DNA from 4 places in the Neobacillus sp. Fa239 genome. Region 4 is predicted to be linked to each of the others. Evidence: a T-box and tRNA genes for the amino acid it is inferred to sense, from the RefSeq annotation. Region 4 holds a T-box; the other regions hold tRNA genes.
What was found. The T-box of region 4 lies ahead of proS (proline--tRNA ligase). A T-box ahead of a tRNA ligase gene usually reads a tRNA of that ligase, here a tRNA-Pro.
Positions count from the first base shown of each region.

Region 1 (7,634 bases), 2.5 Mb from region 4:
AGATAGGCTGCTCTTTTAGAAATAATTGTTTCCAAACATCTGATTCCATTAAATTTAAGCTTGTAGAATAATAGTTTTGGATAGAATCGATCATTACCGCATACCCATTATAATCATAATGGCAAATTGTATAATTGTGGTTAATGTCTAATACCACATCTTTTATACAGGTGTATCCAGTTTCGTTTCTGGTTTCAAGCAGTTTAATTAGCAGCGAAGTTTTGACCAAATACATCTCCAGTGATCTTCCATCGACGTGGTGGATTTCTGTTATATCGCAGCCGGAACGAATATGGCTGTCTAACAATGGTCTGAAGTCCATGTTAAAAACGGTATAGCAATTAGCAATGATGGCATATTCCTGCGAACTACGATAAAAATAGTCCATATTGGCTGCAAAATTTTCAAATGACCCAATTTTATTTCTATCATTATCAATAATAGGCGATGGAAAAAAGAAAAGTCCATCCCGTTTACGGTTTAAATCCCAATTCTTTCCTGACCCAAGATGATCCATTAATGAACGGTATTGCAGCTTTGGAAAAATAGCGACACTGCGAATTCCTGAATTCACCATATTGGATAAAACGAAATCAATTATGCGGTAACGGCCCCCAAACGGCAATGCAGCCAATGATCGATGCGTTATAAGGTCCTCCAAATCATCATGATAGGTTGTTGCATCTATTACTCCCAAAAGCTCTTTTTTCAATTTTAGCCCCTCCTGTTTTTTTAAAAAGCAGGATATAACCCGCTTAACAATTCTTGTGTCACCAGAACAATTTCATCATCAAGGGAACGGATAACAGCTCCGTCAGGGATCGTTATATCTGCTGGAACAATCGCTTTCTCAATAAATACATTCTCACCGATTATCGCATCTGGCATGATAACGGACTCTTTAATGATGGACCCTTTTCCTACACTAACTCCTTGGAATAAAACCGACTTCTCAATTTCTCCTTCAATCGAGCAGCCCTCATTAATCAATGACTCCTTAATTACCGCCTTTTGCGAAATATACTGAGGCGGTTGATTCGGATTCACCGAATAGATTTTCCATCCATGGTCAAATAAATCCAGATCACATTTCTCATTTAATAAATCCATGTTGGCTTCCCAAAGACTATGTACCGTTCCAACATCCTTCCAATAGCCTTTAAATGGATATGCATATAATCTCTTTTTTTCCTCTAGTAATAATGGGATAACATCTTTACCAAAATCATGACTTGAATAAGGATTCCGTTCATCCATTTCTAAATATTCCTTCAGTATATTCCAACTGAAAATATAAATTCCCATTGAAGCAAGGTTATTTTTAGGGCTGCCTGGCTTTTCCTCAAACTCTGTTATCCTCATATCCTTATTCGTACTCATAATCCCAAAGCGGCTTGCCTCTGCCCATGGAACTTCTATTAGGGAAATTGTCACATCGGCACGTTTTTCAATATGATATTCCAGCATACTCTCATAATTCATCTTGTAAATATGATCGCCTGAAAGGATTAATACATATTCAGGCTGGTATTGCTTTAGATAATTAAGATTTTGATAGATGGCACTCGCTGTTCCTGTATACCACTTTACCTCTGAGGATTCACTGTACGGGGGTAAAACGGTTACCCCTCCATCTTTACGGTCAAGGTCCCAGGCACTGCCGATGCCGATATAAGAATTCAATAAAAGTGGTTGATATTGAGTCAAAACCCCCACTGTATCAATCCCGGAATTCGAACAATTACTTAAAGTGAAATCAATAATCCGATACTTTCCTCCAAAAGGGACAGCCGGCTTCGCAAGTTCCTTTGTCAGCGAATTAAGTCTGCTTCCTTTCCCTCCTGCCAACAGCATGGCTACGCACTTTTTCTTTCCCATTTCCTTTTCTCTCCTTTCGTTTTTTGACGGGCCTTAAGATCTGAAAACCGAAGGGTGGAATCGTCACATTAACCGAATATGGTTTACCATGATAGGGCTCATCCGTTGATACGATGGTTCTTTTATTCATTAACCCCGCACCACCAAATTCCACTTGATCACTATTAAAAATTTCTCGATATTCCCCTTTAGCCGGAACGCCAATTCGATAATTTTGATAATTGCAGCCTGTAAAATTCCCGATAATAATTAAAAAATCACCTTGTTTTTTTCCTCTGCGGATAAAGGAATAAATCGATTGCCCGCAATTATCTGCATCAATCCATTCAAAACCGTCCCATAAATGATCCAATTCATATAACGCTTTTGAACGTTTATATAGCTTTGTTAATTGTTTAACATATTCATTTAATGATTGGTGCATGTCATATTCCAGTAAGTTCCAATCCAGCTGTTCCTTATCTTTCCACTCAGCAAATTGCCCTAATTCAAACCCCATAAACAATAACTTTTTCCCGGGGTGGGCAAACATATACCCAAGCAATAGCCTCAGCTGTGCAAATTTCTCCCAATACTCCCCTGGCATTTTATCTAGTAATGATTTTTTCCCATGTACCACTTCATCATGAGAAAGGGGCAGCATAAACGTTTCTGAAAAAGCATATAAAAGGGAAAAAGTAACCTTTGAATGGACCTTTGACCGAGAATAAGGCGCTGTTTCCATGTATTCAAGAATGTCATTCATCCAGCCCATATTCCATTTATAATCAAAGCCCAGTCCACCGTGGTTGACGGGAACAGTCACTTGAGGAAAGTCAGTGGAATCTTCCCCTATCATTAAAAAGGAAGGATCATGATCATGAATTTCTTTATTAAGCTTTTTCAAAAAATTTATTCCAAATGGATTTTCCTGCTTACCGGATGAATTTGGCCAATAGATGATATTCGCAACTGCATCCATCCTAAACCCATCAATATGGTAATATTTCATCCAAAAAAAGGCATTTGAAATGAGGAAACTTTGAACCTCGCCTCTTCCTAAATCAAAATTAGCCGTTCCCCAAACATGATTTTCTCTGTCATTAACATCATTATAGGAATAAATATGTGTGCCATCGAAGCGATATAAACCATGTGCATCCTTACAAAAATGTCCTGGTACCCAATCAAGGATTACGCCTATTCCATGCTGGTGACATTGGTCAACCAAATACATAAAATCCATAGGCTCTCCATATCTTGATGTAACAGAAAAATATCCTGTTCCCTGGTATCCCCATGAACCATCGAATGGATGCTCAACAAGGGGAAGTATTTCAATATGTGTAAATCCATGCTCAATAACATAGGGGATTAGTTCCGCAGCAATTTCTTTATAAGTAAAGAAATCACCATTCTCCTTCTTCTTCCATGACCCCAAATGCACTTCGTAAATAAGTGATGGCTCAGAAAGGAAGTTCTTTTTTCCCTTTTGATTCATCCAATATTCATCTTGCCAATCATATTCCTCAAATGAATAGACGACCGAAGCTGTATTGGGTCTCACTTCTGAATAAAAGGCATACGGATCTGCTTTTAATATGATTTCTCCAGCTGATGTGAAAATTTCATATTTATAAATTCTCCCTGCAAGATCCTCATTCACAACGAGAATCCAGACACCTTCATCATTTACCTTTTGTAATTCATATCCCTTACCGTTCCAGTTATTAAAATCCCCTACCAGCCTTACCATGTGAGCATTAGGGGCCCAAACACAAAAACGTGTATACACTTTGTCGGTTTCTTTAAAGATATGAGCGCCAAAAAGCTGATGACTTTGGAAATAACTTCCTTCATGAAATAAATGCAACTGATATTCAGTAGGAAATATTGTATTTACCGCCATGGCTCTCCTCTTCCCAAATGAATTATGTATTTCAAAGTTAAATTATAATTCCTACTTCCCAATATTCCTCGAAATACTTTTTTATCTTTTCTGACAATTAACTATTTTATTTTACATCTTTTCCGATAATCCGACGGGATTCAACAATAATTGACAAAGAAATTAACTTAACTCGACAAATGTTCTCAAAAAAAATATTTTTGTTCTTTAGAAGAATGCGCTTACAAATAAAGCTGCTAGATTAAATGAATCATGATTCATTAAAATAATGGGATTTTTTTTCGGAAGTGTTAGGGGATTATGATGGTGAGATGAGGTTTAGGGGATTAGGGAATCTTCTTATTTACCAATACTCCTACTTAAATGATGATTCGGGCATTTGGAAGTTGCTCTATTGACCAAAACCCCTTCTGAGATGATGATTCGGGCAATTGGGAGTACTCCTATTTACCAAAACCCCTGCTAAGATGATAATTCGGGCAATTGGGAGTCCTTCTATTGACCAAACCCCCTGCTAAGATGATAATTCGGGCAATTGAGAGTCCTTCTATTGACCAAACCCCCTGTTGAAAACAAGATTCGGGCATTAGGAAGTCTACCTATTAACCAAAGCTCCTCATAATATGAAGGTTCAGGCAATAAAACCAAACAAAAAACCTGATGATATACTATCATCAGGTTTTTCGTATGACCCCTACGGGATTCGAACCCGTGTTACCGCCGTGAAAGGGCGGTGTCTTAACCGCTTGACCAAGGGGCCAATAAATTTATGGCAGAGAAGAAGGGATTCGAACCCTCGCGCCGGTTACCCGACCTACACCCTTAGCAGGGGCGCCCCTTGAGCCACTTGGGTACTTCTCTATAAAGGCTCCGCAGGTAGGACTCGAACCTACGACCGATCGGTTAACAGCCGATAGCTCTACCACTGAGCTACTGCGGAATAGTGGAAAGTTATTTTACTATTGCCAAAAACTATGGTGGGCCTAAATGGACTCGAACCATCGACCTCACGCTTATCAGGCGTGCGCTCTAACCAGCTGAGCTATAGGCCCATATTGGAGCGGGTGATGGGAATCGAACCCACTACATCAGCTTGGAAGGCTGAGGTTTTACCAGTAAACTACACCCGCAAAATTAATGGGGCGACTGATGGGAATCGAACCCACGAATGTCGGAACCACAATCCGATGCGTTAACCACTTCGCCACAATCGCCATGATATTAAATCTAAAAAATTAAATGGTGGCTCAGGACGGAATCGAACCGCCGACACAAGGATTTTCAGTCCTTTGCTCTACCGACTGAGCTACTGAGCCAACATATGGCGGTCTGGACGGGACTCGAACCCGCGACCTCCTGCGTGACAGGCAGGCATTCTAACCAACTGAACTACCAGACCAAATTGCGGAGGCAGGATTTGAACCTGCGACCTTCGGGTTATGAGCCCGACGAGCTACCAGACTGCTCCACCCCGCGATAATAGAAATGAAACTTAACATTGCTGAAGTTTAAATAATATGGCGGAGGAAGAGGGATTCGAACCCCCGCGCGGTTTAACCCGCCTGTCGGTTTTCAAGACCGATCCCTTCAGCCGGACTTGGGTATTCCTCCATATTATATGAAAATTACTGGTGGACCTTGTAGGACTCGAACCTACGACCGGACGGTTATGAGCCGTCTGCTCTAACCAGCTGAGCTAAAGGTCCAAGTTAAAGTACAATTTAATTCTAATTTCATTTGGTAGCGGCGGAGGGGATCGAACCCCCGACCTTACGGGTATGAACCGTACGCTCTAGCCAGCTGAGCTACACCGCCAAAGTATCAATGAAATTTAATTGGTGGAGTCTAGGGGGATCGAACCCCTGACCTCCTGCGTGCAAAGCAGGCGCTCTCCCAGCTGAGCTAAGACCCCAATATATAGTGAAGTAGATGGTCGGGAAGACAGGATTCGAACCTGCGACCCCTTGGTCCCAAACCAAGTGCTCTACCAAGCTGAGCTACTTCCCGTAAAAATAATGGCGCGCCCGAAAGGAGTCGAACCCATAACCTTCTGATCCGTAGTCAGACGCTCTATCCAATTGAGCTACGGGCGCATTATTTATAAGTGATTTTGTTATCGAAAAAACACTGGTGCCGAGGACCGGAATCGAACCGGTACGGTAGTCACCTACCGCAGGATTTTAAGTCCTGTGCGTCTGCCAGTTCCGCCACCCCGGCAAATATGGAGCGGAAGACGGGATTCGAACCCGCGACCCCCACCTTGGCAAGGTGGTGTTCTACCACTGAACTACTTCCGCATAATTGATTTAAATGGTGCGGGTGAAGGGAGTCGAACCCCCACGCCTTGCGGCGCCAGATCCTAAGTCTGGTGCGTCTGCCAATTCCGCCACACCCGCATATTGAAAGTTATTTTGCTTTCACAAAAAACTCTGGTGAGCCATGAAGGACTCGAACCTTCGACCCTCTGATTAAAAGTCAGATGCTCTACCAACTGAGCTAATGGCTCAAAAAATAAATGGTGCCGGCTAGAGGACTTGAACCCCCAACCTACTGATTACAAGTCAGTTGCTCTACCAATTGAGCTAAACCGGCAATTATTGAAGATTATTTTCACTTTCGCGAAAAAATCATGGTGGAGGATGACGGGATCGAACCGCCGACCCTCTGCTTGTAAGGCAGATGCTCTCCCAGCTGAGCTAATCCTCCATTTATACAGCCTGGCAATGTCCTACTCTCACAGGGGGACATCCCCCAACTACCATCGGCGCTGAGAAGCTTAACTTCCGTGTTCGGGATGGGAACGGGTGTGACCTTCTCGCCATTATTACCAGACTATTTATCAGACACTATTTTATTATAATGTCTTTTTAGATTTTTTCAAGAGGAAATTTATAAAAATTTCATTCCCTCAAAACTAGATAATGCAGAAGAAGTTTTCGTAAAAACGAGGTAATCTTAAAATTGGTTAAGTCCTCGATCGATTAGTATCAGTCAGCTCCACATGTTGCCACGCTTCCACCTCTGACCTATCAACCTGATCATCTTTCAGGGATCTTACTAGCTTGACGCTATGGGAAATCTCATCTTGAGGGGGGCTTCATGCTTAGATGCTTTCAGCACTTATCCCGTCCGCACATAGCTACCCAGCGATGCCTTTGGCAAGACAACTGGTACACCAGCGGTGCGTCCATCCCGGTCCTCTCGTACTAAGGACAGCTCCTCTCAAATTTCCTGCGCCCACGACGGATAGGGACCGAACTGTCTCACGACGTTCTGAACCCAGCTCGCGTACCGCTTTAATGGGCGAACAGCCCAACCCTTGGGACCGACTACAGCCCCAGGATGCGATGAGCCGACATCGAGGTGCCAAACCTCCCCGTCGATGTGGACTCTTGGGGGAGATAAGCCTGTTATCCCCAGGGTAGCTTTTATCCGTTGAGCGATGGCCCTTCCATGCGGAACCACCGGATCACTAAGCCCGACTTTCGTCCCTGCTCGACTTGTAGGTCTCGCAGTCAAGCTCCCTTATGCCTTTACACTCTGCGAATGATTTCCAACCATTCTGAGGGAACCTTTGGGCGCCTCCGTTACTCTTTAGGAGGCGACCGCCCCAGTCAAACTGCCCACCTGACACTGTCTCCCACCCCGATGAGGGGTGCGGGTTAGAATTTCAATACAGCCAGGGTAGTATCCCACCGACGCCTCCACCGAAGCTGGCGCTCCGGTTTCTCAGGCTCCTACCTATCCTGTACAAGCTGTACCAAAATTCAATATCAGGCTACAGTAAAGCTCCATGGGGTCTTTCCGTCCTGTCGCGGGTAACCTGCATCTTCACAGGTACTATAATTTCACCGAGTCTCTCGTTGAG
Region 1 is NZ_AP041611.1:4,468,989-4,476,622, forward strand. It holds gene ACZ5XR_RS22115 (GlgC family sugar phosphate nucleotidyltransferase) at 1-712, opposite strand, end outside; gene ACZ5XR_RS22120 (glucose-1-phosphate adenylyltransferase) at 733-1,878, opposite strand; gene glgB (1,4-alpha-glucan branching protein GlgB) at 1,820-3,766, opposite strand; tRNA gene ACZ5XR_RS22130 (tRNA-Glu) at 4,455-4,526, opposite strand; tRNA gene ACZ5XR_RS22135 (tRNA-Ser) at 4,537-4,627, opposite strand; tRNA gene ACZ5XR_RS22140 (tRNA-Asn) at 4,635-4,706, opposite strand; tRNA gene ACZ5XR_RS22145 (tRNA-Ile) at 4,742-4,818, opposite strand; tRNA gene ACZ5XR_RS22150 (tRNA-Gly) at 4,823-4,896, opposite strand; tRNA gene ACZ5XR_RS22155 (tRNA-His) at 4,905-4,980, opposite strand; tRNA gene ACZ5XR_RS22160 (tRNA-Phe) at 5,007-5,082, opposite strand; tRNA gene ACZ5XR_RS22165 (tRNA-Asp) at 5,089-5,165, opposite strand; tRNA gene ACZ5XR_RS22170 (tRNA-Met) at 5,169-5,242, opposite strand; tRNA gene ACZ5XR_RS22175 (tRNA-Ser) at 5,285-5,377, opposite strand; tRNA gene ACZ5XR_RS22180 (tRNA-Ile) at 5,396-5,472, opposite strand; tRNA gene ACZ5XR_RS22185 (tRNA-Met) at 5,505-5,581, opposite strand; tRNA gene ACZ5XR_RS22190 (tRNA-Ala) at 5,603-5,678, opposite strand; tRNA gene ACZ5XR_RS22195 (tRNA-Pro) at 5,697-5,773, opposite strand; tRNA gene ACZ5XR_RS22200 (tRNA-Arg) at 5,783-5,859, opposite strand; tRNA gene ACZ5XR_RS22205 (tRNA-Leu) at 5,895-5,983, opposite strand; tRNA gene ACZ5XR_RS22210 (tRNA-Gly) at 5,989-6,063, opposite strand; tRNA gene ACZ5XR_RS22215 (tRNA-Leu) at 6,078-6,162, opposite strand; tRNA gene ACZ5XR_RS22220 (tRNA-Lys) at 6,197-6,272, opposite strand; tRNA gene ACZ5XR_RS22225 (tRNA-Thr) at 6,283-6,358, opposite strand; tRNA gene ACZ5XR_RS22230 (tRNA-Val) at 6,397-6,472, opposite strand; rRNA gene rrf (5S ribosomal RNA) at 6,482-6,598, opposite strand; rRNA gene ACZ5XR_RS22240 (23S ribosomal RNA) at 6,728-7,634, opposite strand, start outside.
Region 1: it encodes a tRNA-Pro, which carries the amino acid that the T-box ahead of proS (proline--tRNA ligase) is inferred to sense. The anticodon was not compared.

Region 2 (7,634 bases), 1.8 Mb from region 4:
ACCCTGGCTGTATTGAAATTCTAACCCGCACCCCTCATCGGGGTGGGAGACAGTGTCAGGTGGGCAGTTTGACTGGGGCGGTCGCCTCCTAAAGAGTAACGGAGGCGCCCAAAGGTTCCCTCAGAATGGTTGGAAATCATTCGCAGAGTGTAAAGGCATAAGGGAGCTTGACTGCGAGACCTACAAGTCGAGCAGGGACGAAAGTCGGGCTTAGTGATCCGGTGGTTCCGCATGGAAGGGCCATCGCTCAACGGATAAAAGCTACCCTGGGGATAACAGGCTTATCTCCCCCAAGAGTCCACATCGACGGGGAGGTTTGGCACCTCGATGTCGGCTCATCGCATCCTGGGGCTGTAGTCGGTCCCAAGGGTTGGGCTGTTCGCCCATTAAAGCGGTACGCGAGCTGGGTTCAGAACGTCGTGAGACAGTTCGGTCCCTATCCGTCGTGGGCGCAGGAAATTTGAGAGGAGCTGTCCTTAGTACGAGAGGACCGGGATGGACGCACCGCTGGTGTACCAGTTGTCTTGCCAAAGGCATCGCTGGGTAGCTATGTGCGGACGGGATAAGTGCTGAAAGCATCTAAGCATGAAGCCCCCCTCAAGATGAGATTTCCCATAGCGTCAAGCTAGTAAGATCCCTGAAAGATGATCAGGTTGATAGGTCAGAGGTGGAAGCGTGGCAACATGTGGAGCTGACTGATACTAATCGATCGAGGACTTAACCAAATAGAAAAGCGGAGCCGAAGCTAGACAGATTACCTCGTTTTTACGAAAACTTCTTCTGTATTATCTAGTTTTGAGAGAACGATCTCTCAAGTAAATAGTCTGGCAATAATGGCGAGAAGGTCACACCCGTTCCCATCCCGAACACGGAAGTTAAGCTTCTCAGCGCCGATGGTAGTTGGGGGCTGTCCCCCTGTGAGAGTAGGACGTTGCCAGGCTAAAGCCCCTTTGGGGCTATTATTTTTGTGATTTTTTAGTTGGCCCCTTGGTCAAGCGGTTAAGACACCGCCCTTTCACGGCGGTAACACGGGTTCGAATCCCGTCTTCCGCTCCATAAAATAAGGCGGCGGCATAGCCAAGTGGTAAGGCAGAGGTCTGCAAAACCTTTACCACCGGTTCGAATCCGGTTGCTGCCTCCAATTAAATAAATGTTGGGTTTTGGATTAGAACAGATAAATAGATTTCGCCGGGGTGGCGGAACTGGCAGACGCACAGGACTTAAAATCCTGCGGTAGGTGACTACCGTACCGGTTCGATTCCGGTCCTCGGCACCAAGTTTTTTGCGCGAGCAAAATAACTTTCAATAATGCGCCCGTAGCTCAATTGGATAGAGCGTCTGACTACGGATCAGAAGGTTATGGGTTCGACTCCTTTCGGGCGCGCCATTAATAGATCGGGAAGTAGCTCAGCTTGGTAGAGCACTTGGTTTGGGACCAAGGGGTCGCAGGTTCGAATCCTGTCTTCCCGACCAGTCGAAGGATTACAATAACAACATGGGGCCTTAGCTCAGCTGGGAGAGCGCCTGCTTTGCACGCAGGAGGTCAGCGGTTCGATCCCGCTAGGCTCCATTTATTTTTTATGAAATTGGCGGTGTAGCTCAGCTGGCTAGAGCGTACGGTTCATACCCGTAAGGTCGGGGGTTCGATCTCCTCCGCCGCTATAAAAAATATCAATGGACCCTTAGCTCAGCTGGTTAGAGCAGACGGCTCATAACCGTCCGGTCGTAGGTTCGAGTCCTACAGGGTCCATTTTATATGGAGGAATACCCAAGTCCGGCTGAAGGGATCGGTCTTGAAAACCGACAGGCGGGTTAAACCGCGCGGGGGTTCGAATCCCTCTTCCTCCGCCATAAATTTTATTTTCATCTTTTATTATCGCGGGGTGGAGCAGTCTGGTAGCTCGTCGGGCTCATAACCCGAAGGTCGCAGGTTCAAATCCTGCCCCCGCAATATGGTCTGGTAGTTCAGTTGGTTAGAATGCCTGCCTGTCACGCAGGAGGTCGCGGGTTCGAGTCCCGTCCAGACCGCCATTTGTTGGCTCAGTAGCTCAGTCGGTAGAGCAAAGGACTGAAAATCCTTGTGTCGGCGGTTCGATTCCGTCCTGAGCCACCATGATCCTTTTTATAATGCGGGTGTAGTTTAGTGGTAAAACCTCAGCCTTCCAAGCTGATGTTGTGAGTTCGATTCTCATCACCCGCTCCATATAAAGGGCCTATAGCTCAGCTGGTTAGAGCGCACGCCTGATAAGCGTGAGGTCGATGGTTCGAGTCCATTTAGGCCCATCATAATAAAATATATATTCTTTGTTCCGCAGTAGCTCAGTGGTAGAGCAAACGACTGTTAAACGCTCGATCGTAGGTTCGAATCCTCTAAGGCGAGTAAATGTAAAAAACGATTGGATATGTACCTTACTTTCATTGTGAATTCCCAGGTGATGGAAAATGGCATTCAATCTTTAATAACTACAATCTTCCTTTTTTAAAATTATATAATCATTCGTTATTTTTAGTAATTAGGTTAGATAACGAAAAATAAGCCCACTCGTAATGAGTAGGCTTTTATTGTTTTAATGCAACTGTTTGCAACTATTCTTTACGTTTAGTCCATTCACCAAGAAAGGGGATTTTATCACCGTCAAAGACCGCTTCTATATCTCCAAAATTGAAAAAATTCTTCCTGATTGGGGTCATCATCTAAAACAGCCCAAAAACCTACCCTTTCGTCCTCTAATTGTGTAATATGGCCATGATAATAAATATCTTCATCGTCCTCTTTAACTGTCCAATAGCGAACAACAATCGTTACATAGTCACCTTCCTGATAAGGGAAATCTGTTAAACCTTGTCCGTATATTCTATCGTCTTTATATTTTACTTTCATTGTCAATTCCCTCCAAAATCTTATTTCGATTCCACGGCAATTAGCAATGTGTGCTTCTAACATCTCTGGATACCACTTCGGACAATACCAGTTATTATATTTATATGAAGGCTGCAATTTTGTATTAATGGTTTTCGGCTTCGAACGGTTATTGTTTTTCAAAAATGAAATGTACTCGCTTATATTCTCGTGATGTAATTTTTTAAATTCTACGTCTTTTGATTGATCAAATTAAGTAAGGAAACCATGAACAGATTGAAGATAATCTTTGATGATATTTTCACTTTTTTACGACTTTTTACAGATACCTCCTAAATGAATCCATCCTAAATACCACTCCCATAAACTATGTAGAATTCCTAATTAATGATTATTTACTAATCTATGCAGTCAAATTTCACAATGCCATCTGTTAAGGATGTATATGGTGAGGAAGAACAAATGAAGCTGCCGAATCAGTGGATGATTTATTCGTAAAATCACCTATAACCGGTTCTACTCAAAGAATATGTCCTTCATAAAGTACATGAAGGACATATCAAATCCGGTAAGAATCATATTGATTTAAAGCCTATTCTATAAACAAAATTCCTTTCGATTTTCCCATATAAATCCTATCTTTTTCAATAATATTTCCATTTTCAGGGACTGAAATTTTATTTTCTAATCTGTTCTGTCTTATATAATCTCTAACTTCTTCCCGTTTCCTCTCCTTTACTTAGGGAAACGAAACACTAAATTAATCGACCTTAACGAGAAGTTTACCAACATTTCCACCCTCGAATAATGATAAAAAAGCTGGTACGGTATTTTCAAATCCTTCAATAATTGTTTCCTTGCTTTTTATTTTACCTTCCAATACCCATTCGTGTAATTGATTATCGGCTTCATGACGGATGTAATCAAAATCATTCACGATAAATCCATGTGCACTAGCACTTTTATTGAGCAACTTAGGAAACAATCTTGGTCCGGTATGGTGTTTGTAAGTAGGGGGATTTTTGCTGAGTGGATAAACAAAGGGTGCCTGGTACCAAATGAAGCATAAAAATTTGTGGCAAAGGAATTCTACAAAAATTTAGGTGGATTCTACAAATATTGAAGAGGATTCTACAAAAATTCATAAGGATTCAACAAAATGGAGACGGTTTCTACCCTGTCTCGCTTGTATACCTATTAAACGTTGTAAACATTTATAGATTTAATAAAAAAATGAGGTAAAACAATGATTTTTCTAAAAAATACACCTAATTTTACCGGGGTCACCATTTACGGAGACAGATTGGATTTAGAGGGGCTAAACGAATCACTTCACACAATAGTGGGAGATGAGAATGATTGGTCAGGCTTTGAAGGAGCCCTCCTGAGAATCCTTGGAGTATGTTATGATATCAGCCATGCCATTATGGGGAATCGAGAGATAGAGTTTGTTCATAACGGAATGAATCAGGATATCATGAAGCATTTATCTGTTGTCACTAATGATAAAAATGTCTATTATGCTTTCAATGTATTATGGCCCGAGCTGATTTTTGTGACAATGGCACTAAATGATTTCGTTAGACTTTATGCGAAAAAACAGGCAAAGCAGAGCTACGATTTCATTTTAGAGTATCGAAATATATGGGATCCTGCCATTGCTCATGTTAGAGGACTTCAAGCTGCGATAGCTAATTGTATTAAAGAAACCATCCCAGAAACATCGTGGAGCCGTACGATAAAATTAATGAACATTGATTATACTTGGTTTAGCCACTATGCAACCCTATATTTAGATGAACTAAATTGTAAATTCATCGACATGAACAAGGAGAAACGTTTAAAAAACATTACGATAATGTGCAAACGAATTGCTGAGCAAGGAAAAGAATATCAAGAGGTAAAAACCGCCGTAATGGAAGCAGTAAGAGAATACAATTGTTCCATGATCAATATTCAATCATTAGTTGATTATCCAGAAGAAATCGAATGGTGACAGACACTAGATATTTTATTGGGGAACTCCTTGAAGAGGGCCCCTTTTTCATGCTAAATGAGTAGGGGCTTTTTAAAAAGGCAGATAAAATAGGAGTTAGTTTCCAATGTTTTTCCATATGTAACAATAAATCATAATTTTAGGGTCAATCCTCAATGATTTAACGTTGTGAGGGTTGGCCTTTTTTCGGTCGGCTTCCTTTGACTCCATTAAATCCGCATTGTGTTAACCAAAAATGATTCTCGGTTGACATATAAACATAAAAACTATTATTCTTTATTTAGAGTAAAAATTTGGGGGGATGAGGATGAAGCTAAGAACGACTGATATCACGTTTGCAGGAATGTTCGTTGCCTTAATGGCGATTGGTGCAAACATAACATCGATTGCACCTTTTATGGTAGTGGGGGGAGTGCCCATTACGCTCCAAACCTTTTTTGCTATTTTAGCAGGTGTAGTACTTGGCAGTAGATTAGGAGCTATTTCCATGACTGTTTACTGTCTTGTTGGATTAGTAGGTGTTCCGGTTTTTGCAAAATTTGGAGCTGGCTTTGTTTCGGTGATCAGCCCGACTTTTGGTTTTATTGTTTCTTTTATTTTCACTGCGTTTGTAACCGGTTACTTAATTGAAAAAGGAAAGAAAACTATTGGAGTATTTATTTTTGCAGCATTAGCAGGAATGGCGGTCAACTATGTTTTCGGAACAAACTGGATGTATGCAGCCTATAAACTTTGGTTTGCAGCACCAGAAGGATTTACATATAAAATGGCCTGGTTATGGATGGTTGTCCCACTTCCAAAAGATATTATTTTAGCAATTTTTGCAGGGATAATGGGACATCGTTTAGAACGCACTTTATTATCACGCAGCCAATTTAAAAACATAAAGAACGCAGGTTAATTCTAGAAAGGAGGGATTATATGAGCAAGTGGAAGGAATTGGCGCAATACGTGTTAAAGGGAAATGAAATTTCAAAAGAGGAAACGTTAAGTATTTTAAATTCCTCGGATTTCGAATTACTTGAGGTTTTACAAGGTGCTTATCTCATTCGTCACCATTATTATGGCAATAAGGTAAAGCTTAATATGATTATCAATACAAAATCAGGTCTATGCCCTGAGAATTGCGGTTATTGTGCACAATCAAGCATCTCTTCAGCGCTTATTCAAAAGTATCGCATGGTCGATAAAGATACGATCCTAAAAGGTGCCGAACAAGCAAACCAGCTTAATGTTGGGACTTATTGTATCGTCGCCAGTGGCCGGGGACCTAGTAACCATGAGGTTGATCAAGTTGTTTCAGCTGTAAAGGAAATAAAAGACAAATATAATTTAAAGATTTGTGCCTGCCTTGGACTACTGAAACCTGAACAAGCGGCAATGCTGAAAGAAGCTGGAGTAGACCGATATAATCACAATCTAAACACTTCAGAAAACCACCATGAATTCATCACAACATCCCACTCTTACCAGGACCGGGTTAATACCGTTCAACTTGTAAAAGAATCAGGTATCTCTCCTTGCTCAGGGGTAATCGTCGGGATGAAGGAAACGAAAAAAGACGTTGTTGATATGGCGTTTAGTCTAAGGATCTTGGATGCAGATTCCATTCCCGTTAATTTCCTTCATGCAATAGACGGTACACCGCTTGAAGGCACAAATGAACTAAATCCAAGGTATTGCTTGAAAGTACTGGCGCTTATGCGATATGTGAATCCAACGAAAGAAATCCGAATATCTGGGGGACGTGAAGTCAATTTACGAAGTCTTCAGCCACTTGGATTATATGCAGCAAATTCTATTTTTGTCGGCGATTACTTAACAACGGCGGGGCAAGAAAGCACGGCAGATCATCAAATGCTGGCTGATTTAGGATTTGAAGTTGAATTTGTAAATGAAACCGTTAATTCATAGTGAATTAGCAGCAAGAAGTAGTAATCAACGTAGGTAGAGTCACTTTAGAGGATTAAAGAATAAGAAGAGGGGTTCGAGAATGTTTCTCGGACCCTCAAATTTTTTAATGATTTTTAAGGCCGACTCTCCCTAAGGAACGGTCTAATAAGGTGATCATGATTAGAATAAAGCTAATGACACCGCCAAATATCGCTATTTTGTGCATGCCTGCTGTCATTGCTTCGGGTTTTAAAAATAGTCCATTTGCAGCAGAAGAAATCAAAGCCCCCATGTACATAAAAGTTCTTAACAAACCAGCTGAAGCACCGATTTGTTCTGGCGATGCTTGGAAATAGACCGCATTTTGGTTGGCTAAATTCAGCAAGCCTTGGGGAATCCCTAAAAGCAGAACAATTGCTGCGAGAAAAACCAGGCTGCTCGTATGATTTGTAAAAAGCAGCAGCATCATAGCAATAAATTGAGCAATACTTCCGACGATCAATTTCAAACGGATTGCAGGACTTTTTCCTGTCATTTTAGAAACGATGATCGACATTAAAAACATGGGTAATAGTAACAGTCCAGTATTAGAAGGAGATAAACCCCTTCCTTTTTCCAGCCATTGAGTGAAACCATAAAGGATGCTGTAGGAAACGGTAGCTGAAAGTAAACCACGGGCATAAGTCAATATCAAGGGTATATTTCCGCTTAATAGACGAATATTGATAAAAGGATTTTCCAATTTTAATTCAAGGATTGAAAAAATGATACCAATGATAATGGCAATTAGTAACAAATAAATCTTATGCCAACTAGGGCCCATTAAGAAAAGTAGAGCCGCAATTAATGAAATTCCAAAGAGGGCAATGCCAATAAAATCAATCG
Region 2 is NZ_AP041611.1:223,348-230,981, forward strand. It holds rRNA gene ACZ5XR_RS01005 (23S ribosomal RNA) at 1-725, shown strand, start outside; rRNA gene rrf (5S ribosomal RNA) at 824-940, shown strand; tRNA gene ACZ5XR_RS01015 (tRNA-Cys) at 1,068-1,141, shown strand; tRNA gene ACZ5XR_RS01020 (tRNA-Leu) at 1,188-1,276, shown strand; tRNA gene ACZ5XR_RS01025 (tRNA-Arg) at 1,311-1,387, shown strand; tRNA gene ACZ5XR_RS01030 (tRNA-Pro) at 1,397-1,473, shown strand; tRNA gene ACZ5XR_RS01035 (tRNA-Ala) at 1,498-1,570, shown strand; tRNA gene ACZ5XR_RS01040 (tRNA-Met) at 1,589-1,662, shown strand; tRNA gene ACZ5XR_RS01045 (tRNA-Ile) at 1,677-1,750, shown strand; tRNA gene ACZ5XR_RS01050 (tRNA-Ser) at 1,759-1,851, shown strand; tRNA gene ACZ5XR_RS01055 (tRNA-Met) at 1,878-1,951, shown strand; tRNA gene ACZ5XR_RS01060 (tRNA-Asp) at 1,955-2,031, shown strand; tRNA gene ACZ5XR_RS01065 (tRNA-Phe) at 2,038-2,113, shown strand; tRNA gene ACZ5XR_RS01070 (tRNA-Gly) at 2,130-2,203, shown strand; tRNA gene ACZ5XR_RS01075 (tRNA-Ile) at 2,210-2,283, shown strand; gene ACZ5XR_RS01080 (hypothetical protein) at 2,636-2,881, opposite strand; gene ACZ5XR_RS01085 (hypothetical protein) at 3,621-3,833, opposite strand; gene ACZ5XR_RS01090 (DUF6904 family protein) at 4,107-4,856, shown strand; gene ACZ5XR_RS01095 (biotin transporter BioY) at 5,158-5,757, shown strand; gene bioB (biotin synthase BioB) at 5,778-6,770, shown strand; gene ACZ5XR_RS01105 (MFS transporter) at 6,874-7,634, opposite strand, start outside.
Region 2: it encodes a tRNA-Pro, which carries the amino acid that the T-box ahead of proS (proline--tRNA ligase) is inferred to sense. The anticodon was not compared.

Region 3 (7,634 bases), 1.6 Mb from region 4:
TAACGCCCAGGAGGGAGGCCAGAAATAACCACTTTCTTTTCCTTTGTGATGGAATGCAAAAAGAAGCTTTCTACCGAATAAGATGGATTGATATAGGAAGGGTTATAAACGGCTAATTGGTAGCCATTTTCCCCCATTGCCAATACAAAATCCGGGCCTTCCACTAAAATCCGCAAGGTCATTTTTGCCATCAGTTGAAGATTAAAATAAGCAGGACGTTTAATTTGATAATAATACAGGAGGGCAATTCCATTCATGGCAATATGGTCTTGATCCAGATTATTTTTTTCCAATGAGTGGGTATCAATCCAGAATCCTAAACCGGATATTTCCTTCATTACATCCAACATTTCTTTAAAAATAAGAGCAGACCGGAAAAAAGTGCCGCTCAAATCCATCGTATTTCCATAAAGTGTATTCCAATCAGTAAGAAAAATCGGAATTTCCCCTAAACCCACAGACGCTAGGCTTTCCTTTAATTGGATGATTTCTTTCTTTGCATAATTTTTTACTCCTTCAAAAGTATGATTATCCATATCGTTAAAATCCACTTCTTCATTCGGATTGCAGGTGAAGCAGATCAGCTCGCAACGGTCGAAAATTTGATTTAAAAATTCAGCAGCAGGAACGGTTATAGCCTTTCTTAAAGAAAACGGCATATGAAGACCTATTTTTGCGGCAGGAGCTCGCTTTTTTACAGTTTGATAAAAATCTTGATAAAAGCTCTTTGCTGTTTCGCCGCATTCCGTGAAAACCAGTTCAAATCGCCATTTTCCTACAAAGTTACTGCCAAAATAACTAATACTATGCTGTAAAAATTCATCGAGCTTCTTAAGGTAATCAGAGCTGCTTGCCACTTCCTTTTCAACTTCCAAACGAATGAAAGGAACCAATCCTAATTGTTGAAAAAGGCTAAATAAGGCATCCACCTGATAAAATTGTCCGCCTATTTGATAGAGTGGCGTTGTCATCGCAAAACTGTCCGAAAAAAGGTTCGTAAAATAAATATATTCAAATCTAAGTTCCTCTTGAATTAACTTTAATTCCGCCTTCACTTCTTCATTCAATGCATATTCCAGCTGCCCAATTACCAGTAACTTTAAGGCTTTTTCTCTGATAAAAATGGGCTCAAGCGGCAATTCCACATGTACCACCGAAGCAGCCGGTTCCATCGGGGTGGTGCTCTTCTCATTTCCAGAAATATATTTACTGATTTCCATTAAAAAGTTGGGAGATTGCAATAATGTATATTGTTCGGTTTCATGTTTCACTTCCTCGACATCCATCGGTTCCACTTTATGCATGCTGCGATATTCAGTAGGCGTTTGCTGGTACATTTCTTTAAAAGCCATATTAAATGCTTTTACATTGGGAAAACCACAATTCTCCGAAATCTGGGAAATATTATAACCGGTATAAAGGAGCTCATGCATCGCTGATTTCAAACGGACATTTTTGACATATTGGGAGAAACTAGCCCCAACTTCCTGCTTGAAATAGCGCGACAAATAGTAAATAGACAAATACTGCTCTTTAGCAATTTCCTGCAATGATATCGGTTTACGATAATTTTTTTCGATAAAAGCTAGAATCTCTCTAATTCTTTCATCCTTCATTTCGGTGAATTGATTACTTTCAAGATGCGTAGTTTTAAAATTTCGAATCAACAGTGTAACTAATTGAAAAATCAGTCCGTTAATCTCGATTTCACTTCCATCCTGCTTTTGGTAGTGGGCAATCAAGATTTTCGCCATTAGTTGGCGAATTTGATCAAAAAGCAGATATAGCCCGTTATCCTCTTTGGATGAAGTGCAGTTAAAACGACACGCATGAATATCCGGATAAGGCCGCTCGATTAAATCCAAAGGAATTTGTAACGATAAGACCACATTCTCCTTATTCCCCTTAATAGAGCATATATCATTGGCGTTAATCAGCAGAAGATCATTTTCAGCTAAATGGCAGGAATGTTGATTAACCGTAACCTCAATTTCTCCCCTTATCACAAGGAGAATCTCGATTCCTATATAAATATGCGGAGAATAATATTCAATGTTTTGTAAACTTATTTGATAAGAATTATCTCTTATTGGCCGGTTCATGAACATCCACCTTAGGACTAGATTAAAAATGTGCCAAGTACATAAAGAATAGACTAGAGCCGTTAACCGTAGTTGCTGTATCCCTCAATCCTTTTCATTTAGGTGCGATAATATATTGATCCCCTATCTTTTAATCAAATGCAGCAGCATTTAAATTATCAGTAAACCTTAAAAATGAATTAAATTTTGGTCATTGAACAAGATTGTCATTTCAGACAAATTCTTAATACGATTATTAAACTGAAAGTCATTATACAACTCCGTTATAGTTTTTTCTTCAAGTGCTGCTTTTACCCTTTTCATTTTTCTTGCATTGTTCAATTTCTTTATTCCCCTTTAAGAAATACAGGCTTAAAGATATTGAATAAACTAAATTTGTTGTCCACACGGTTGGTAAACACTTTAGGACACTAAAAACGAAAAAAGGTCAATACCTTGATTGCTCAAAGCATTGACCTTTAAAAGTTTTACCCTTTTAAGTGATACCGGTGGTCGGGGTCGAACCGACACTCCAGAAGGAACACGATTTTGAGTCGTGCGCGTCTGCCAATTCCGCCACACCGGCAAATAATTAATAGCTTGGCAGGGGCAGTAGGAATCGAACCCACACTGAAGGTTTTGGAGACCTTAGTTCTACCTTTAAACTATGCCCCTAAATGGTGGAGGGGGACGGATTCGAACCGCCGAACCCTGAGGGAGCGGATTTACAGTCCGCCGCGTTTAGCCACTTCGCTACCCCTCCAAATATAAACAAAAAAAATAATGGCGGAGGAAGAGGGATTCGAACCCCCGCGCGGTTTAACCCGCCTGTCGGTTTTCAAGACCGATCCCTTCAGCCGGACTTGGGTATTCCTCCATTATTTTTAAAATTAATTGGTAGCGGCGGAGGGGATCGAACCCCCGACCTTACGGGTATGAACCGTACGCTCTAGCCAGCTGAGCTACACCGCCATAACATAATTTGATTCAAAACTTAGTTGGTGGAGTCTAGGGGGATCGAACCCCTGACCTCCTGCGTGCAAAGCAGGCGCTCTCCCAGCTGAGCTAAGACCCCATTTACTTTAAAAGAACTGCTGGTCGGGAAGACAGGATTCGAACCTGCGACCCCTTGGTCCCAAACCAAGTGCTCTACCAAGCTGAGCTACTTCCCGAAAAATTAAACCAGTGCCGAGGACCGGAATCGAACCGGTACGGTAGTCACCTACCGCAGGATTTTAAGTCCTGTGCGTCTGCCAGTTCCGCCACCCCGGCAAGAATGGAGCGGAAGACGGGATTCGAACCCGCGACCCCCACCTTGGCAAGGTGGTGTTCTACCACTGAACTACTTCCGCATATGTGAATTAAAAGTGCGGGTGAAGGGAGTCGAACCCCCACGCCTTGCGGCGCCAGATCCTAAGTCTGGTGCGTCTGCCAATTCCGCCACACCCGCATATATTGAAGATTATTTTCACTTTAGTGAAAAAGTTATGGTGGAGGATGACGGGATCGAACCGCCGACCCTCTGCTTGTAAGGCAGATGCTCTCCCAGCTGAGCTAATCCTCCATTTATACAGCCTGGCAACGTCCTACTCTCACAGGGGGACAGCCCCCAACTACCATCGGCGCTGAGAAGCTTAACTTCCGTGTTCGGGATGGGAACGGGTGTGACCTTCTCGCCATTATTGCCAGACTATTTACTTGAGAGATCGTTCCCTCAAAACTAGATAATACAGAAGAAGTTTTCGTAAAAACGAGGTAATCTGTCTAGCTTCGGCTCCTAACTTCTCTCGAAGTTGAACAGTCGCCTCCGCTTTTCTATTTGGTTAAGTCCTCGATCGATTAGTATCAGTCAGCTCCACATGTTGCCACGCTTCCACCTCTGACCTATCAACCTGATCATCTTTCAGGGATCTTACTAGCTTGACGCTATGGGAAATCTCATCTTGAGGGGGGCTTCATGCTTAGATGCTTTCAGCACTTATCCCGTCCGCACATAGCTACCCAGCGATGCCTTTGGCAAGACAACTGGTACACCAGCGGTGCGTCCATCCCGGTCCTCTCGTACTAAGGACAGCTCCTCTCAAATTTCCTGCGCCCACGACGGATAGGGACCGAACTGTCTCACGACGTTCTGAACCCAGCTCGCGTACCGCTTTAATGGGCGAACAGCCCAACCCTTGGGACCGACTACAGCCCCAGGATGCGATGAGCCGACATCGAGGTGCCAAACCTCCCCGTCGATGTGGACTCTTGGGGGAGATAAGCCTGTTATCCCCAGGGTAGCTTTTATCCGTTGAGCGATGGCCCTTCCATGCGGAACCACCGGATCACTAAGCCCGACTTTCGTCCCTGCTCGACTTGTAGGTCTCGCAGTCAAGCTCCCTTATGCCTTTACACTCTGCGAATGATTTCCAACCATTCTGAGGGAACCTTTGGGCGCCTCCGTTACTCTTTAGGAGGCGACCGCCCCAGTCAAACTGCCCACCTGACACTGTCTCCCACCCCGATGAGGGGTGCGGGTTAGAATTTCAATACAGCCAGGGTAGTATCCCACCGACGCCTCCACCGAAGCTGGCGCTCCGGTTTCTCAGGCTCCTACCTATCCTGTACAAGCTGTACCAAAATTCAATATCAGGCTACAGTAAAGCTCCATGGGGTCTTTCCGTCCTGTCGCGGGTAACCTGCATCTTCACAGGTACTATAATTTCACCGAGTCTCTCGTTGAGACAGTGCCCAGATCGTTACGCCTTTCGTGCGGGTCGGAACTTACCCGACAAGGAATTTCGCTACCTTAGGACCGTTATAGTTACGGCCGCCGTTTACTGGGGCTTCGATTCAGAGCTTCGCTTACGCTAACCCCTCCTCTTAACCTTCCAGCACCGGGCAGGCGTCAGCCCCTATACTTCGCCTTGCGGCTTCGCAGAGACCTGTGTTTTTGCTAAACAGTCGCCTGGGCCTATTCACTGCGGCTCATCGAGGCTATTCACCTCAATGAGCACCCCTTCTCCCGAAGTTACGGGGTCATTTTGCCGAGTTCCTTAACGAGAGTTCTCTCGCTCACCTTAGGATTCTCTCCTCGCCTACCTGTGTCGGTTTGCGGTACGGGCACCTAATATCATCGCTAGAGGCTTTTCTTGGCAGTGTGGAATCAGGAACTTCGGTACTCTATTTCCCTCGGCATCACAGCTCAGCCTTCACGGTGAACGGATTTTCCTATTCACCAGCCTAACTGCTTACACGCACATATCCAGCAGTGCGATTACCCTATCCTCCTGCGTCCCCCCGTTGCTCAAACGATAAAGAGGTGGTACAGGAATATCAACCTGTTGTCCATCGCCTACGCCTTTCGGCCTCGGCTTAGGTCCCGACTAACCCTGAGCGGACGAGCCTTCCTCAGGAAACCTTAGGCATTCGGTGGATGAGATTCTCACTCATCTTTCGCTACTCATACCGGCATTCTCACTTCTAAGCGCTCCACCAGTCCTTACAGTCTGGCTTCAACGCCCTTAGAACGCTCTCCTACCACTGACACCTAATGGTGTCAATCCACAGCTTCGGTGATACGTTTAGCCCCGGTACATTTTCGGCGCAGAGTCACTCGACCAGTGAGCTATTACGCACTCTTTAAATGGTGGCTGCTTCTAAGCCAACATCCTGGTTGTCTAAGCAACTCCACATCCTTTTCCACTTAACGTATACTTTGGGACCTTAGCTGGTGGTCTGGGCTGTTTCCCTTTTGACTACGGATCTTATCACTCGCAGTCTGACTCCCACGGATAAGTCTTTGGCATTCGGAGTTTGTCTGAATTCGGTAACCCGATGAGGGCCCCTAGTCCAAACAGTGCTCTACCTCCAAGACTCTAACAACGTGAGGCTAGCCCTAAAGCTATTTCGGAGAGAACCAGCTATCTCCAAGTTCGATTGGAATTTCTCCGCTACCCACACCTCATCCGCGCACTTTTCAACGTGCGTCGGTTCGGGCCTCCATCCAGTGTTACCTGGACTTCACCCTGGACATGGGTAGATCACCTGGTTTCGGGTCTACGACCACATACTCAATACGCCCTATTCAGACTCGCTTTCGCTGCGGCTCCGTCTCTTCAACTTAACCTTGCATGGGATCGTAACTCGCCGGTTCATTCTACAAAAGGCACGCCATTACCCATTAACGGGCTTTGACTACTTGTAGGCACACGGTTTCAGGAACTATTTCACTCCCCTTCCGGGGTGCTTTTCACCTTTCCCTCACGGTACTGGTTCACTATCGGTCACTAGGGAGTATTTAGCCTTGGGAGATGGTCCTCCCTGCTTCCGACCGGATTTCACGTGTCCGGCCGTACTCAGGATCCACTCAGGAGGGAACGAAGTTTCAACTACAGGGCTTTTACCTTCTATGACGGACCTTTCCAGATCGCTTCATCTACCCCGTTCCTTTGTAACTCCATGTTGAGTGTCCTACAACCCCGAAAGGCAAGCCTTTCGGTTTGGGCTGTTCCCGTTTCGCTCGCCGCTACTCAGGGAATCGCGTTTGCTTTCTCTTCCTCCGGGTACTTAGATGTTTCAGTTCCCCGGGTCTGCCTTCAATATCCTATGTATTCAGATAAAGATACTGCTCCATTACGAGCAGTGGGTTCCCCCATTCGGAAATCTCCGGATCAAAGCTTACTTACAGCTCCCCGAAGCATATCGGTGTTAGTCCCGTCCTTCATCGGCTCCTAGTGCCAAGGCATTCACCGTGCGCCCTTTCTAACTTAACCTAAAAGATTTACCTCTAATTAAATAGAGAGAAAAACTAAAATGGCGATTAACTCGATGTTTTACTTGACTTCTTCATTACGATTATCTAGTTTTCAAAGAACGAATAAAAAAAGCTCTGAGAGAATTGCTCTCTCAAAACTAAACAAACAAAGAACGTGAAACTTGTCTGGCTCTTATGTCCAGCTTATATCCTTAGAAAGGAGGTGATCCAGCCGCACCTTCCGATACGGCTACCTTGTTACGACTTCACCCCAATCATCTGTCCCACCTTAGGCGGCTGGCTCCTAGGACAAAACTTAACTTCCTATAAATACAATAAGATGTTAAGTTTTGCCCCAGGTTACCCCACCGACTTCGGGTGTTACAAACTCTCGTGGTGTGACGGGCGGTGTGTACAAGGCCCGGGAACGTATTCACCGCGGCATGCTGATCCGCGATTACTAGCGATTCCGGCTTCATGTAGGCGAGTTGCAGCCTACAATCCGAACTGAGAATGGTTTTATGGGATTGGCTCAACCTCGCGGTTTTGCAGCCCTTTGTACCATCCATTGTAGCACGTGTGTAGCCCAGGTCATAAGGGGCATGATGATTTGACGTCATCCCCACCTTCCTCCGGTTTGTCACCGGCAGTCACCTTAGAGTGCCCAACTGAATGCTGGCAACTAAGATCAAGGGTTGCGCTCGTTGCGGGACTTAACCCAACATCTCACGACACGAGCTGACGACAACCATGCACCACCTGTCACTCTGTCCCCCGAAGGGGAAAGCCCTATCTCTAGGGTTGTCAGAGGATGT
Region 3 is NZ_AP041611.1:3,587,383-3,595,016, forward strand. It holds gene ACZ5XR_RS17430 (helix-turn-helix domain-containing protein) at 1-2,102, opposite strand, end outside; tRNA gene ACZ5XR_RS17435 (tRNA-Leu) at 2,586-2,667, opposite strand; tRNA gene ACZ5XR_RS17440 (tRNA-Trp) at 2,683-2,756, opposite strand; tRNA gene ACZ5XR_RS17445 (tRNA-Tyr) at 2,760-2,844, opposite strand; tRNA gene ACZ5XR_RS17450 (tRNA-Ser) at 2,866-2,958, opposite strand; tRNA gene ACZ5XR_RS17455 (tRNA-Met) at 2,977-3,053, opposite strand; tRNA gene ACZ5XR_RS17460 (tRNA-Ala) at 3,081-3,156, opposite strand; tRNA gene ACZ5XR_RS17465 (tRNA-Pro) at 3,177-3,253, opposite strand; tRNA gene ACZ5XR_RS17470 (tRNA-Leu) at 3,268-3,353, opposite strand; tRNA gene ACZ5XR_RS17475 (tRNA-Gly) at 3,359-3,433, opposite strand; tRNA gene ACZ5XR_RS17480 (tRNA-Leu) at 3,450-3,531, opposite strand; tRNA gene ACZ5XR_RS17485 (tRNA-Val) at 3,570-3,645, opposite strand; rRNA gene rrf (5S ribosomal RNA) at 3,655-3,771, opposite strand; rRNA gene ACZ5XR_RS17495 (23S ribosomal RNA) at 3,901-6,838, opposite strand; rRNA gene ACZ5XR_RS17500 (16S ribosomal RNA) at 7,036-7,634, opposite strand, start outside.
Region 3: it encodes a tRNA-Pro, which carries the amino acid that the T-box ahead of proS (proline--tRNA ligase) is inferred to sense. The anticodon was not compared.

Region 4 (7,634 bases):
TGATGCCCTCTATGTAGAATTAACCGGGGAGGAGAATCTGAAATTCTTTGCCTCATTGTATAAACTGCCAAAGGCAGAACAGAAAATGCGAATGGCGTATGCAGCCGGGTTAGTCAACCTTACCGACGATCTCAAGAAACGAGTATCCACCTACTCAGGAGGAATGAAACGGCGGCTATCACTCGCCATTGCCTTAATACAGGATCCGAAAATCTTGATTTTGGATGAGCCTACTGTCGGAATTGATCCAGAATTAAAATTATCCATCTGGGCAGAGCTGCTACGGTTAAAAAATGAAGAGGAAAAAACGATTATTGTGACCACACATGTCATGGATGAGGCTGAAAAATGCGATGTAGTGGCGATGGTTCGCGATGGCCGTATTTTAGCTAACGGCACACCAAATGAATTAAAGGCTGTCTATGAAACGGACGATTTTGATGAGGTATTCTTACGGGCCGGGGTGAAAAAACCATGAGAATACTAGCCTTAATCAAACGAATTTGTCAGCAGATGTTCCGGGACAAGCGAACCTTGGCATTACTTTTTGTTGCGCCGCTAATCATTTTAACCCTGATGTACTTTTTATTTAATGGCAATACCGTTAATCCTACGTTAGGCGTAAGGAATATCGATCATCAAATTGTAAAAGGTTTAAAGGATTCAAAAATTAAAGTGAAGCAGTATGATAAAGTGTCCAGTAACACCGTTGTTAGTGATAATCTTGACGGCTTGCTTCAAATGGATAATGGCACCTATCAATTAACCTTAAAGAATGCGGACCCAGCAACTGCCAAAGCCCTCCAATTGAAGGTGAACCAGGCGGTTGCCACATTTGCCCAAGCGAACATGATGAAACAGCTGCTGGTACATGTGAGTCTTCCGAATAAAAGTATTGAAACAAAATATGTTTATGGGAACAAAGACACTGTCTATTTTGATGTCTTAAGTCCGATTTTAGTCGGATACTTTGTTTTCTTTTTCGTCTTTATTATTTCAGGGATCGGCTTATTGCGGGAGCGGACTACCGGGACGCTAGAGAGATTGTTGTCGACACCGATTCGCAGAGTTGAAATTGTAATCTCGTATTTGGTGGGTTACGGAATATTTGCGGTTCTTCAAACCCTAATCGTTGTTTTCTATGCGATTAAGGTCTTAGATATTGTCCTTGTAGGTTCGATTTGGAGTGTGGTCATCACTAATCTACTCCTGGCCTTAGTCGCACTTTCTTTAGGAATTTTATTATCAACCTTTGCCGCATCAGAATTTCAAATGATCCAATTTATCCCGATCGCGGTTATTCCGCAAGTCTTTTTTGCCGGTATCTTTCCGCTTGAAGGAATGGTCAATTGGCTGCAAGCCGTTGCAAAAATCATGCCGATGTATTACGCAGGTGACGCATTGAAAGGTGTCATGTACAAAGGGATGTCACTCGGGGATATTAGCGGTGATCTTTTAGCCTTAATCATCTTTGCTGTAATTTTTGTTGTTCTTAACATTTTTGCATTGAAAAAGTACAGGAAATTATAAAAGCGAAATTAAGGGTCAGACCATTGGTCTGACCCTTTGTTTATAATTATTCAACAATGACAGTCCCCTTAAACATCTCCATTCCGCAACTAAAGGTATATTCACCTGTTTTGGAAGGGGTAAATTGGAGATTCGTGGTCCCAACATTTAAATTGACATTATTAATATTAAATTCAGGCATTGTGAATGTAGATAAGCAGCTATTTTCGAGTGGATTCTCTATCGTCAATTTAACTGGAACGCCTTTTTTGACATGAATGATATTCGGGCTGTAACCGGATTGAGTCACCTGCATTTTTATGGTTGGAGCTGCCTGTGCCGTCACATCGACCTCCGTTTGAGTCGCTGTCTGACTTGTGGTAGCAGTAGTATTGTAAGTTGGTATTTTAACAAGGTCACTGCTATATAAAAATAAAAATAAGGCAATCAGAACTGCACCAGCTGATAATATGGCAAAAGGTGAAATTTTCAAGGTATCGATGGAAAACTTATCATTGGTTTCTACTATTATAAATAAAATGACGAGTCCGATAATGATTACTGATAATCCCAGTAAAATTCCTAACATGATTGACGGATTTTCAAATTTCATCATAACCCCAAGCATCGAACCCATTAACCCGCTCATGATACTGGAAAGGAGTCCATCGAGAATCGCCATGAGTCCGATTGGCTGCCCGGCTAGTAAGCCAATTATGAATCCAATGATGATACTAACTCCGCTGGAAAGAAACATGACACCGGAAAAGACGCCAAGAAGGTATCCGGACATGAGGCCAGCTACCATCGCAATGGCCATCGCAATTATCATTCCGGACATGCAGCTTAATTTCTGTTTTTCACGGTGAACAAGATAAATAGAATAGCCGGTCATAAGACTGACCATAACAGCCGAAAAAATTGATAGAATATTCATAGAAAAATCTCCTTAATTACAATATAAGAATATTATAAATGTAAAAATCGCCTGCCGATTTCGATTTTGGGAGAGTTTTATGAACATTACAAGTATCCTAGTCTTCTTTATCGAGTGTATTTTTAAAAATTCGCTTTAATGTTTCATTTTGCATTTTTATATAGTCGAGAAGAAATTTTTTCTCTTCATCTTCTTATTTTTTTATTCATCCTGTTCTTCTTTTTTCATGTTTTCACTCCGAAAAATATAATTAATTGCATTTTAACCGATAAGGAATTCAGTTTAAAGCAGTTTTCAGAAAAAAATTCCAACGCAGGAATTGACTTTTTCTGTCGAGAAACATATAATATCCTCAAATACATTTGAAACAATGACGGGGATTAGTAAAATGACAGCGTCTTACCTAGAGAGGAAACCGGTTGGTGCAAGGTTTCTTAGACCATCATTTGAACCTGCCTCCGAGTTCTGTATCGGATTCTTTTTGAAGATACAAGCGGATCGATTCCGTTATCATGGTGAGAGTTTAAAGCAATTGCTTTATTAATTTAGGGTGGTACCGCCAAGGCCTTGGTCCCTTTTTGGGATCAGGGCCTTTTTGTATTTTTGTTGATTGGAGCGGAGGGCACTCGACTCCTGCGGGATAGAGAGGTCACGGGAGACCCCGCAGGCGCCTAATGCGCCGAGGAGGCTCCCGGACCTCCCCGCGGAAAGCGAGTGCCTGGAGCGGAAATCAACAGGTAATATTTTTAAAAATAAGAGGTGTCAAAAATGGCAAAGGAATTTGTAAAAGATGTTACCGCCATGGACGAGGATTTCGCCCAGTGGTATACCGATGTTGTCACAAAAGCAGACTTAATTGATTATTCAAGCGTGCGCGGCTCGATGATTATTCGTCCGTATGGCTATGCTTTATGGGATAATATTAAAAATGAATTGGACAGACGAATCAAAGAAACAGGGCATGAAAATGTGTATATGCCATTGTTTATACCTGAAAGCCTGCTTCAAAAAGAAAAGGATCATGTCGAGGGCTTTGCTCCTGAAGTGGCATGGGTTACTCATGGCGGTTCTGAAGAGCTGACGGAAAGATTGGTGGTTAGACCAACATCTGAAGTGCTTTTCTGTGAGCATTACAGCAATATTATTCATTCCTATCGTGACCTTCCAAAGCTTTATAACCAGTGGGCAAATGTGGTCCGTTGGGAAAAAACGACCCGCCCATTCTTACGAACATTAGAATTTTTATGGCAGGAAGGACACACCGCCCATGCAACCGATGAGGATGCCATGGAAGAAACGATTAAAATGCTGAATGTCTACGCAGCGATTTGTGAAGAGATACTTGCAATACCAGTTGTTAAAGGGCAAAAAACCGAAAAGGAAAAATTCGCAGGAGCGAAAGCAACCTTTACGATTGAAAGCTTAATGCATGATGGAAAAGCGCTGCAGTCAGGTACATCTCACCACTTTGGCACCGGGTTTGCCGAAGCGTTCGGCATTCAATACACGGACAAAGAAGGAAAGCTGCAATATGTCCATCAGACATCATGGGGCTTCACAACTAGAATCATCGGCGCCTTAATCATGGTGCATGGAGATGACCGCGGTTTGGTAATTCCTCCAAAAGCGGCTCCAACTCAAGTGATGATTGTGCCAATCGCACAGCATAAAGAAGGCGTTCTTGATTTTGCCTATGATTTGAAAAAATCACTTTCGAATGTTGCACGTGTTGGTATTGATGGCAGCGACAAAAAGCCTGGCTGGAAATTCAATGAATATGAAATGAAGGGGATTCCAGTTCGTTTAGAGGTTGGACCAAAAGATATCGAGAACAAACAAGTTGTGTTAGTCCGTCGTGATACGTTGGAAAAAGTGGTTGTACCTATGGATCAGCTCGAAACAAAGCTTGTGGAATTACTTGATGATATCCAATCAAATTTATATAACAAAGCGTTGAATCACCGTGAAGACAGAACAACGGTTGCCGTGACTTTTGATGAATTTAAGGAAACATTGGAGTCAAAAGGCGGCTTCATTAAATCCATGTGGTGCGGCGATTTAGCCTGTGAGGAAAAAATTAAAGAGGAAACAAGCGCAACCTCCCGTTGTATTCCATTTGCACAGGAAAAAGTTGCTGATACTTGCGTTTGCTGCGGAAAACCAGCGGATAAGATGGTTTATTGGGCAAAAGCGTATTAAAAATCTTATTTTGAGGGGCTCTTCCATAAAAGGAGGGCTCTTTTTTATGGAATTTTGCGAAATTTGAACAAGACAATATATTTTATCGGCGAATCAAGAGTGTTTATCGGCGGATTATTGCTATTTATCGGCGAATCATTCATATTTATCAGCGAATCGTATTTGAAGAAGAAAGGACTTTCTCTTTTTTTGGAGAATTTCTAAATTATGGAGAGGAGATTAAAAAATGAAACCAATACTACTAGATTTTCCTGAAGAATTTCATACTGAAAGATTACTCATCCGGAAGCCTATGCCTGGTGATGGAAAAACCGTTTACAAAGCAATCCAGGCTTCAATAAATGAACTTAAACCTTGGATGCCTTGGGTACATAAGAACCAGACGGAAGAGGATACGGAAGTAAACATTCGCGAGGCCCATGCGAAATTTTTAACCCGTGAAGACCTAAGGCTTCACCTTTTTGATAAAAAAACAGGCGAATTTATCGGGGCGTCCGGTTTACACCGAATCAACTGGGATGTGCCTCGGTTTGAAATTGGCTATTGGATTGATACCCGCCACAGTGGAAAGGGGTATATTACCGAAGCAGTTGCAGGAATCACTCAATTTGCTTTTGAGAGCTTGAAGGCAAGGCGTGTGGACATCCACTGTGATTCAAAAAATATGAAAAGCCGGGCGATTCCGGAAAAATTGGGGTTTACTCTTGAAGGAATCTTAAAAAATGCCACCCTTTCTGGAGATGGAAAGGAAGTAAGAGATATGTGTGTTTTTTCAAAAATAGTTTAGTGGAGAGATTTAAGGGAGTTAATTTATGTCACTTTTAACTCATTTAAAGATTTTAGATTTTTCTACATTATTACCTGGTCCATTCGCTTCGTTGCTTTTAGCCGATTTAGGCGCAGAGGTAATTCATGTGAAAAAAAACGGATATGTTGATGAATTGGGAACTGATCAATACCTGAACCGCTCGAAAAAGTCGATTACACTGGATTTAAAAAAGGCGGAATCGATTGAGGCAGTCAAGCGAATAGTGAAAGAATATGATATCGTGTTAGAGCAATTTCGCCCCGGTGTCATGGACCGGCTGGGTTTAGGATATGAAGAGCTTAAAAAAGTTAATCCCCGCCTTATTTATTGCTCTATTACAGGATTTGGCCAGACTGGTCCTTACAAGGATCGTCCAGGACATGATATTAATTTTTTGGCATTGGCAGGTGTGTCAAGCTACTCCGGTACAAAGGCAGGGGGGCCGGCACAAAATGGAACGCAAATGGCTGATCTTGCGGGCGGTTCTCTGCATGCTGTCATTGGCATATTGTCTGCTGTGATTTACCGTGATCGAACAGGACAAGGGCAGGCGATCGTTATTAGCATGACGGATTGCAGCTTTTCCCTAAATGCATTATGGGCACCTGGTTATTTTAATGGCGGGGTAAATCCTGAACCGGAAGAAACGTTGTTGAATGGCAGGAGCTTTTATGGTTTTTATGAAACCAGTGATGGAAGGTATTTTTTGGTCGGAAGCCTGGAACCTCAATTCCGGAAGCAATTATGTGTGGCAATCGGAAGGGAAGACTTATATGAAATAAGCCTGAGTCATAAAGCAGAAGATATTGCTAGGTTTAAAGAGGCCGTTCGGTTTGCATTTTTCAGCAAAACATTTGATGAATGGAAGGCGGTGTTTGCTGATTTTGAAGCATGTGTCGAGCCGGTGCTCACGTTCGCTGAGGCATGTGAACATCCACAATTGAAAGAGCGGGGAATGGTGGTGGAAGTTCCGACAGTGGATGGAGGCTGTCAAAAACAAATCGCTTGTCCAATCAAAACCACGGTATTTTCACCTAGGTATAAGCATATTGGCTTGAAACCTGATGATAGCAATTCGGAAGTATTGCTTAAATAAAATTCCATTGCCAACAAAAGGGAAAAAAAGCGCGGACGGTTAAAGGAAAGCCGTTGCATTACCCTTAGAAAGAAAAAAAGAACATGAACGGTCAAAGGAAAGCCGTTGCATTACCCTTAGAAAGAAAAAAAGAGCATGAACGGTCAAAGGAAAGCCGTGGCATTACCCTTAGAAAGAAAAAAAGAACATGAACGGTCAAAGGAAAGCCGTTGCATTACCCTTAGAAAGAAAAAAAGAGCATGAACGGTCAAAGGAAAGTCCTTGCATTGCCCTTTGGAAGAAAAAAAGAGCATGAACGGTCAAAGGAAAGTCCTTGCATTGCCCTTTGGAAGAAAAAAAGAGCATGAACGGTCAAAGGAAAGCCGATGCATTGCCCTTAGAAAGAAAAAAAGAGCATGAACGGTCAAAGGAAAGCCGTTGCTTTGCCCATAGAAGGAAAAATAGATCACGGACGGTCAAAGGAAAGCCGTAGAATTGACCGTAATAGAGAAAAATAATCTCTTTTGGGTAAAGAAACCTTCCAAATACAAGCCCCGCAATGATGCCAATCAAAACGCGGGGCCACACTCACTTTTTCAAAAAACCTTCGTTAAATAATACTTCGTAATCGCCAAATATTCCCGGGAATAGGACTTAAAAATCGCTGATAAAGGTGTTTTTGCCGGAAGTCCTGCAACCTTCAGCTTCTCATCGCGCGCAATCATGAGCGATCGAAACATATGGAACGTATTCGTGACGATAATACCAGACTGTAAGCCGGAAGGTATGAGGTTTTTGGAAAAGCGGATATTTTCGTATGTATCTGTGGAACGCTTTTCTAAAATGATCCGCGATTCTTCAACTCCCTTAGCGACTAATCTTTTCTTGATGGCCTCTGCTTCCGAAATCGTTTCTCCCGGTCCCAATCCGCCAGACGCAATCGCTACCGTATACTTATTTTTCAATAAATAGGCCGCTGCCGCATCAATTCGCTCCTTTAATACCAACGAGGGGACGTCGCCCTTTACCCTCGCTCCAAGGACAATCAGATAATCCGCGTTGTTCGGGGCTTCTAATGAGCTGAATTGAGAGATTTTATATTGCAA
Region 4 is NZ_AP041611.1:2,005,488-2,013,121, forward strand. It holds gene ACZ5XR_RS09535 (ABC transporter ATP-binding protein) at 1-478, shown strand, start outside; gene ACZ5XR_RS09540 (ABC transporter permease) at 475-1,530, shown strand; gene ACZ5XR_RS09545 (cupredoxin domain-containing protein) at 1,577-2,446, opposite strand; T-box leader at 2,808-3,025, shown strand; gene proS (proline--tRNA ligase) at 3,215-4,645, shown strand; gene ACZ5XR_RS09555 (GNAT family N-acetyltransferase) at 4,872-5,432, shown strand; gene ACZ5XR_RS09560 (CaiB/BaiF CoA transferase family protein) at 5,458-6,549, shown strand; gene ACZ5XR_RS09565 (YdcF family protein) at 7,125-7,634, opposite strand, start outside.